Regions from separate parts of the Exiguobacterium sp. s80 genome, predicted to be linked through region 1. Evidence: a T-box and tRNA genes for the amino acid it is inferred to sense, from the RefSeq annotation. Region 1 holds a T-box; the other holds one or more tRNA genes.
The links. A T-box is a leader RNA that pairs with one kind of tRNA and senses whether it is charged. The one in region 1 lies ahead of leuS (leucine--tRNA ligase), so its partner is inferred to be a tRNA-Leu.

Region 1 (4,432 bases):
TCGCCCGTCCCACTGACTTCAAAGAAATGATAATCTTCCGTCACAACAAGATAGGAACCAATCGAATCATCATATAACATCTGTTGAACATCCTTGATTAATGGTTCTTCCGGATTCGGAATCGAAGAAGGAAGGCTTGGCGGCACTTGTTTGACAGCCGCTTGGTGTTTTGATTGCGTCTCGATTTTTGTGAAGGTCTCTTGAATTTGCACTAACGTCTCTGGTTTTGAGAAGACGAGTAGAATACAAAGGATCAGACCGGAGACGACGGCAAAAATCGTTGTATAGACTATATAGGATCGTTTCATTTACACAAATCGCCTTTCTCTCTCGGTTTCTGATTCAGTGTAGCAGAAGGCGCACTAAAAAAAAAGCGGACGCGAGACTGAATTCAAAAACAATCCCCTTCCCCCATGACTACATGGGCAAGGGGATTCGTATTAGTTTGCTACGATATTGATGAGCTTTTTCGGTACGACGATGACTTTACGAACCGTCTTGTCGCCAATCCACTCTTTTGTTTTTTCATCTGCAAAAGCGAGTGCTTCGATTTCTTCTTTTGTTGCGTCGATACTGATTGTCAATTTTGAACGGACTTTTCCGTTGACTTGAATGACGAACTCTATCGTATCACTGACGAGTTTCGTTTCATCATATGTCGGCCATGCCGCATACGTTAATGTCTCTTCAAACCCTAGTTGCTCCCATAACTCTTCCCCGAGGTGAGGTGCGACTGGTGTCAACAACTGAATGAATCCACGAAGGAAGTGACGCGGTAACACTTGCTGTTTGTTCGCTTCGTTGACGAAGACCATCAACTGCGAAATCCCTGTGTTGAATTGAATGTTCGAGAAGTCTTCCGTCACTTTCTTGACGGTCTGGTGATAGACACGTTCAAAGTCGGCATCAACCGTCTCGACATCTTGAATGTCTGCAGTCCGTTCGAACAAACGCCAGACGCGGTCAAGGAAGCGACGTGCACCGTCGAGCCCATTTTCCGACCAAGATACGGACGCATCGAGTGGTCCCATGAACATTTCGTACAGACGAAGCGTATCTGCTCCGTGTGATTTGACGATTTCATCCGGATTGATGACGTTCCCGCGTGATTTAGACATTTTTTCGTTGTTTTCGCCAAGAATCATCCCTTGGTTATACAGCTTTTGGAATGGCTCTTTCGTCGGAACAACGCCGATGTCGTATAACACTTTGTGCCAGAAACGTGCGTACAGTAAGTGAAGGACCGCATGTTCTGCCCCACCGATATAAATATCGACCGGAAGCCAGTATTTTAATTTCTCCGGATCCGCGAGTGCCTCTTCATTATGCGGATCGATGAAACGAAGGTAGTACCAGCAGCTACCGCCCCATTGTGGCATCGTGTTCGTTTCGCGGCGTCCTTTCATCCCTGTCACAGGATCCGTATAGTCGAGCCACTCTTCTGCAAGAGCAAGCGGCGACTCTCCTGTTCCCGACGGTTTGATTTCAGGAATCATCGGAAGTTCAAGCGGCAACTCTTCTTTATCCAGCGTCTTCATCGTTCCATCTTCCATATGGACGACTGGAATCGGCTCGCCCCAATAGCGTTGACGGCTAAAGAGCCAGTCACGCAGACGATACGTAATTTTCTTCCGTCCGACTTGGTTCGTTTCGAGTTCCGCGATGATGGTTTCGATTGCGTCCGCCTTCGAGAGACCGTCGAGCATTTGTGAATTGACATGCTCCCCTTCTCCCGTATACGCTGCTTCGTCGACATTTCCGCCTTTTACGACTTCGATGATTGGAAGGTCAAACTGTTTCGCAAACTCATGATCGCGTTCGTCATGTGCCGGAACGGCCATGATGGCACCTGTTCCATACGTCGCAAGAACATAGTCGGCAATCCAGATCGGAAGACGTTCGCCAGAAATCGGGTTGACGGCGAACGCACCCGTGAAGACACCTGTCTTCTCTTTTGCAAGATCCGTCCGTTCAAGATCCGATTTCGTCTGAACAGACGCGATATAACGTTCGACTGCTGCCTGATGTTCTGCTGTCATGATGTCCGCGACGAATGGATGCTCCGGTGCTAAGACGAGGTACGTTGCGCCGAAGACTGTATCCGGACGTGTCGTGAAGACCGTGACTTGTTTTTTGTGGCCGTCAATCGTAAAGTCGATTTCCGCACCTTCCGATTTACCAATCCAGTTCCGCTGCATTTCTTTCACCGACTCCGGCCAATCGAGTTCATCTAAATCGTCGAGGAGACGGTCCGCGTATTCCGTAATCTTAAGGACCCACTGGCGCATCGGGACACGGACGACGGGATGATTTCCACGTTCAGACAATCCATCGATGACTTCTTCATTCGCAAGGACCGTTCCAAGTGCCGGGCACCAGTTGACTGCCACTTCATCGACGAACGCAAGTCCTTTTTCGTACAGTTGTGTAAAGATCCACTGTGTCCATTTGTAGTATTTCGGATCCGTCGTATTGATTTCACGGTCCCAATCATATGAAAAACCGAGGTCTTTCAACTGACGTTTGAACGTTTCAATATTTTGTGCCGTGAACTCACGCGGGTCATTCCCCGTATCGAGTGCATACTGTTCTGCCGGGAGTCCGAACGCATCCCATCCCATTGGGTGAAGGACGTTATACCCTTGCATCCGTTTCATCCGTGCGAGGATATCCGTTGCCGTGTATCCTTCCGGGTGTCCGACATGCAGTCCTGCTCCCGATGGATAAGGAAACATGTCGAGGGCATAAAAGCCTTCCTTACTTGGGTCTTCCGTCGTTACGAACGCGTTATCCTGTTCCCAGCGCGCTTGCCATTTTGGTTCAATCTCACGATGATTATACGACATCTATTCTTCCTCCTCTGATTAAAAAAACCGGTCCTCCGCCCCTAAGAATAGGGACGAAAGACCGGTTTGGCTTCCGCGGTACCACCCACGTTGTCTGTCAATGACAGACCGCTTGACTCACAGATAACGGTGTGAAGGACCGGATTCGCTACTCGTTGTTCACGAATCATGCTCCCTGACGAGTTCATGGACAGTTCCGACTGGTTTGCACCACCCACCAGTTCTCTAAACGGAATGTCTCCACTACTACTTCAGTTCGTTGCATCTGACTATCTATTAGTTAGTTTAATCTGAATCTTAATCAACCGTCAACGTTTCCGTAAAATTTCTCCAATCGCAGCATGTGTTGAAACCTGATGATCCGCGTGATGTAACATCTGCCCCGGCATCCGGTCGTCGAGTAACGCGATGACTTCCATCCCAGCTTTTTTCGCCCCCATCATGCCGTTCGCCGCGTCCTCAATGACGATACATGACTCTGGGGCGAGACCCATCCGTTTTGCTGTCAGCTCGAAGATAGCTGGGTCCGGTTTAGAGCGCGGGACTTCAAAACCGCTCGTGTAGGCGTCGACTGTCAACCCATAAAATGCGATGACGCGTTCAATTTTTTCAAGCGAACTCGATGATGCAATTGCAATCCCGTAACCTTCGCTTCGAGCGATACTCATCAACTCATGAACCCCTTCCTTTAATCCACAGTCTTCCGGCTTGGCGTGTTGTTGAAATAAGTCATGTTCCTGTGCAAGTAACACATCCGTTTGATGCGGTAAGCGATGTTGTTCAATTAATTCCTGCCACATCTCGTCGCCCGTCTTACCCATGAAGGTCGCATATTGAACTAAATCAAGTGGAATCCCGAGTTGATGAAACATTTTTTTATGTACCCCAAAGTAGCGAATTTCACTATCTAAAATGACGCCATCCATATCGAAGATTAAACCCCTCGTTTGCATCCCATTCACTCCTTTTTTTGATTTTAACAAAAAAAACGACAGTGATGGACTGTCGTTTTTATCATTTCGAAATCAGTGTTGGTTGCGAACGATATCCCGGAAAATAATGTTCCAACTCTCCGTCTCCATAGAGCTGGCACAGTTGTTCATATTGAGCAGGCAGTAGAACATTTTTTCCTAAATGATATTCAAATAAACGATAGCCCGTATAGCGACACTTACTCTCGAACAGGCTATCACGCTCTTTATACCCGCCACCTAAATGCTGTTCGACCAACCCGGCATCTTTCGCACATAAAATAGCCTCAAATTCTAACCGTTGATTTGGATAGACCTTATGTTCATCCCGCTTACAGCCAATCAAATGACCATGTGCAAATTCTCGGCCAAGTAAAACGAAGTAACCTCCGATGATTTCCTCGTTAAGTTCTGCAATCAAGAGGAGCGGCGTACAGAGGCTCGTCGACTCAAATAACTGTTCGAAGTAGTCTCGAGAAAAGTAGTAATGGCTCGAGGCATCCTTTCGGTCCATCGTCTGATAATACAACTGAATGAATGATTGTAAATCTTCGTGTGTCCCTCGTCGGACAACTAAGTCAGAAGCCAATGATTTCCGAACCATACTCCGCGTCT
Region 2 (4,432 bases), on a different contig from region 1:
CCGAAATTGCAGGAGCGTTATCCATTTTCACCGCCCCTGTCTTACTTTTGTTTTTAGACGGAAAAGAGATGCACCGCGAGGCACGAATCGTCCCAATCGAACGATTCCGTCGACGTGTGGAGCAGATTGGTGAATTTGTAAAATCAGAAATCATCATTTAGAAAATTAATCGTTAATTGAAGGAGGAAGAAGATGAGGTATCCATTTTTCGGCTGGACAGGGCAAACGATTGGTATAACAGCATTATCTTCCGGCTTACCTGATGCGCTCCATCCTTTACTCGAAGAATCCAAGTTACGTTTAGAGGATCGGCAGATGGAGACGATGATTGGTGATACGGTTTGGACACAAAAGAAAGCACAGAGTACAACAGCATCGGTTCGGGCATCTGAATTGATGCAAATGTTCCAAAACCCAAATATCGATGCGATCCTGCCGCCGTTTGGTGGCGAACGTGCCCTGGATATATTACCGCATCTAGACTTTTATGAGCTGCCGGTGAAATGGTTACTCGGATATTCAGATACGAGTACGGTCTTGTTCGCAATTACCGTAAAAACGGGGATTGCGACAGCACATGGTCCGAACGTGCTTGAGTTGAGAAGTGAAGAATGGGACGAGACGACAGCTGCTTGGCGTCGCGTGCTTGCAACACCGCGTGATGGTTCCGTGACCCAGTGGATGTCGACAAGGTTTCAGACAGCCTGGAATCACAACGTGCGCCCTGAGCGCTTTATGTTCCATTTCGATCAACCGACGGAATGGAAAACCCTGAATCCATCCATCACTCAGGTGACGGGTCGACTTCTCGGAGGATGCCTCGAAACCGTCCGTCATTTAATCGGTACGCCTTATGGCGATGTCCGTGCATTTCAAGAACAACAACTCGGGGGTGAACCGATTCTTTGGTACTTCGAAGCCTGTGAAGCCAGCGCGACTGATCTTCACCGTTCCTTGATGCAGATGCATCTTGCCGGCTGGTTTGATAACGCAACTGGTATTTTGTTTGGTCGAACAAGCGCAGGGCAGGCAATCGAAGATTATGCATTATTGGATGTCTACCAAATGATTGCAACAGAGACAGGACTGCCGATTTTTTATGATTTAGACATCGGTCATCAGCCGCCCCAATTGACACTCGTCAACGGTGCGACGGCAACAGTGACGCTTCAAGGAAAAGATTCACGGCTTGATATGACATTCAACTAAGGAGATTTCATATGGCGACACGACATTTTCAATCGCTTGGTGCATATAAGCGAATCTACATCAATCCGGAAACACGCCGGATGACGTTACCAGAACCTTTTTATGATGCACTCGGACTGACGGATGAAGTAATGATTGCGCAAGTCGGACAAGTCCTCGTCATGCGCAATCCAGACGAGATGGTCGAGATGGAGACCGAATTATTAGCGCAAATCGTTGAAGAAGGATTTGCGGGGCAAGAGCTCATTCGCGAATTCGCTTACCGGAAGGCGCAGCATGAACAACGGTTGCGCCAGCACATATTACAAGATGATCATCCAGAGTCGTCAGCTCAACTAGAAATCGAACTATAACAACAAGGAGTGAGGACCGGATGCGAACAGGTACAAAAATTGGTTTAGGCGTGATTGGTTCAGGGATGCTTGCAGCAAGCTATTACTTTTACGAAATGGCGATCGCAACGAATCCGAAACCCTTCTTGACGAACAACCGTGATTTAAGTGATGAGATGGTCCGATTGATGCAACCGGGTCAGACATGGATTAAGGAACAACCGTTAGAACTCGTCGCGACGCAAGCACATGATGGATTAACCCTTCGCGCACATTACTTACCGCCACTCGTTGCGTCCGATCGAGTCGTCATTCTCGTACATGGTTACGGTGGTGTCGGAACGGACTTAGCAGGATTCGCCTATCTGTATCATCAAGCGGGTTTTCATGTGTTGATGCCGGACAATCGTGGTCACGGAAAAAGTGACGGAAATTACATCGGTTTCGGTTGGCATGACCGGCAAGACTGTCTGCGCTGGATCGACTATTTAGTCGGACGTGTTGGAACGGATTCTTCCATCTTTTTACATGGTGTATCGATGGGGGGGGCGACGGTTTTGATGACGAGCGGAGAAACATTACCTGCTCAAGTCAAAGGCATCATCTCCGACTGTGCTTATACATCAGTCAACGCAGTCCTCGCCTATCAGATGAAACGGATGTATCGTTTGCCGCACTTTCCGTTCCTTGCGATGACGAGTTTATTGACGAAATTAAAGGCTGGTTACTTCTTCAGTGAAGCTTCCGCACTAAAACAAGTCAAAAAGGCGGCGGTACCGATCTTATTCATTCATGGGGATGCAGATACGTTCGTTCCGACATCGATGGTCTATGAACTGTATGATGCTTGCCAAACGAAGAAGGAACTCGTCGTCATTCCGAATGCGGCACATGCAATGGCTTATTTTGAAGCACCCGATCGATACGATGAAGTCGTCGAGGCATTTGTTCGGCGCGTATTGTCAGCATGACAAATGAAAGTGTATGAAGCGGAAGGAATGGATTGACAAAAATCAGTCCATTTCGTATTCTACAATCATATAAGTCATGTCGTCGTGGCGGAATCGGTAGACGCGCTAGACTCAGAATCTAGTGGTGGCAACACTGTGGAGGTTCAAGTCCTCTCGGCGGCATTTCCATAAGTTGAAGACCTGTTAGTAGGTCACAGACTATAGACAAACTAGATGGAAGGTCACTTGCATGTGATTTTCCATCTTTTTTTGTTCTCTCTTTCCTTCCTAAGCGTCTTCCTGTGGCAAACATCGCGCCGCTACAGCGAAGCTGCAGGGTCGCTCCTGTTTGCTTTCCGCTAGGAAGCAGTTAGATCGAAAATCGCGACTTTTTTAGTTTTCTTTCAGATAATTCAGTTTTTTTACCAAAACATGTTTCAAAGGGACCATTATTAAGGAAAATATCCTAATAGAGGGCCGTGCCTTCAAAAGAAGGGGGTAAAAAGGATGAATAAACGTTTTTCTATCTTATTTTTATTGATGGGATGTCTGTTCGTATTAAGTGCGTGTAGCATCGGTTCAAATGATGATTCATCGTCAGAGGACAAAACGTACAAAGTCGGGATCGACGTCACCTATCCACCATTCGAGTACAAGGACGGGGATACGTACAAAGGAATCGATATCGATTTGATTCAAGCGATTGCAGACGACCAAAACTTCAAGATTGAATTTGAAGCGATGGACTTTAGCGGAATCATTCCTGCTCTGCAGGCGGATCAACTCGACATCGCGATTGCCGGGATGAGTATCACACCGGAACGTGAAAAAGTCGTTACCTTCTCTGACCCATATTTTGAAGCCGGACTGATTCTTGTCGTCAAAGACAACAATGATGACATCAAGTCGGTTGATGATTTAAAAGGGGAACGCGTGGCAGTTAAAAAAGGGACGACGGGGGCAAAGTATGCAACGGATAACGCGGATAAGCTAGGCATTAAAGTTACACAATTCAATGATAGTCCAGCGATGTTCCAGGAAGTCAAAAATGGGAATGCAGCAGCCTTGATTGAAGACTATCCAGTCATCTCGTATGCCAACAAACAACAAAACCTTGGTCTGAAACTCGTGGGAGATCGTTTAAATGGAGATAATTACGGGATTGCCGTCCTTAAAGGGGAAAACGAAGACTTGATGAAAAAAATCAATACAGGTTTAGCGAATTTAAAAGACAGTGGCGAGTACGACGAAATCGTTGATCGTTATTTAAAATAATCACCCGATTGAGTGAATGATAAGGGAGTTGAGCTGCTGATGGAAGTAGCAAAAGCTGCATTTCCGTTTTTCTTAGATGGGTTACAAGTTACCTTATATATCTTTATCATCGCCGTCATCGCAGGATTCTTGATTGGTCTCATCGTTGCCTTGATGCGCTTGTCTCCATTAAAACTTTTAAATGGGATTGCGATCGTTTATATCGATGTGATTCGTGGGACACCGTTCATCGTTCAACTGTTCTTCATTTATTTTGGTTTGAACTCACTCGAATGGTTATCGATGGACCGGATGTACGCGGGGATTTTGACGGTCGCGATCAATGCAGGGGCCTATTTTGCAGAAATCATCCGGGCCGGCATCCAGTCGATTGACAAAGGTCAAACCGAAGCCGCACGATCGCTCGGGATGACGGGCCGTCAAACGATGGTCCAAATCATTTTACCGCAAGCTTTTCGGAGAATGTTGCCGACCATTACGAACCAATCGATCATTAGTTTAAAGGATACTTCGTTGCTCTCGATTATCGGCATCGCCGATTTGACGCAACAAGGACAAGTCCAGCAAGCGACGACGTTTGAACCGTTCATCGTCTGGTCCGTCGTCGGCTTAATGTATTTCGTCATCATCTATCTGCTGTCGATGTTAGCGAAATTCTTGGAACGG

Region 2: it has a tRNA-Leu gene. The T-box ahead of leuS (leucine--tRNA ligase) is inferred to sense a tRNA for this amino acid. The anticodon was not compared.

What each region holds. Positions count from the first base shown of each region.
Region 1 is NZ_JACSMP010000003.1:56,511-60,942, forward strand. Features, by position in the region: gene KNP94_RS08175 (hypothetical protein) at 1-308, opposite strand, end outside; gene leuS (leucine--tRNA ligase) at 441-2,846, opposite strand; T-box leader at 2,893-3,115, opposite strand; gene KNP94_RS08185 (HAD family hydrolase) at 3,155-3,799, opposite strand; gene KNP94_RS08190 (peptidoglycan bridge formation glycyltransferase FemA/FemB family protein) at 3,861-4,432, opposite strand, start outside.
Region 2 is NZ_JACSMP010000001.1:937,110-941,541, reverse strand. Features, by position in the region: gene KNP94_RS05025 (thioredoxin family protein) at 1-161, shown strand, start outside; gene KNP94_RS05020 (S66 family peptidase) at 193-1,209, shown strand; gene KNP94_RS05015 (hypothetical protein) at 1,221-1,562, shown strand; gene KNP94_RS05010 (alpha/beta hydrolase) at 1,583-2,512, shown strand; tRNA gene KNP94_RS05005 (tRNA-Leu) at 2,591-2,674, shown strand; gene KNP94_RS05000 (transporter substrate-binding domain-containing protein) at 2,999-3,766, shown strand; gene KNP94_RS04995 (amino acid ABC transporter permease) at 3,806-4,432, shown strand, end outside.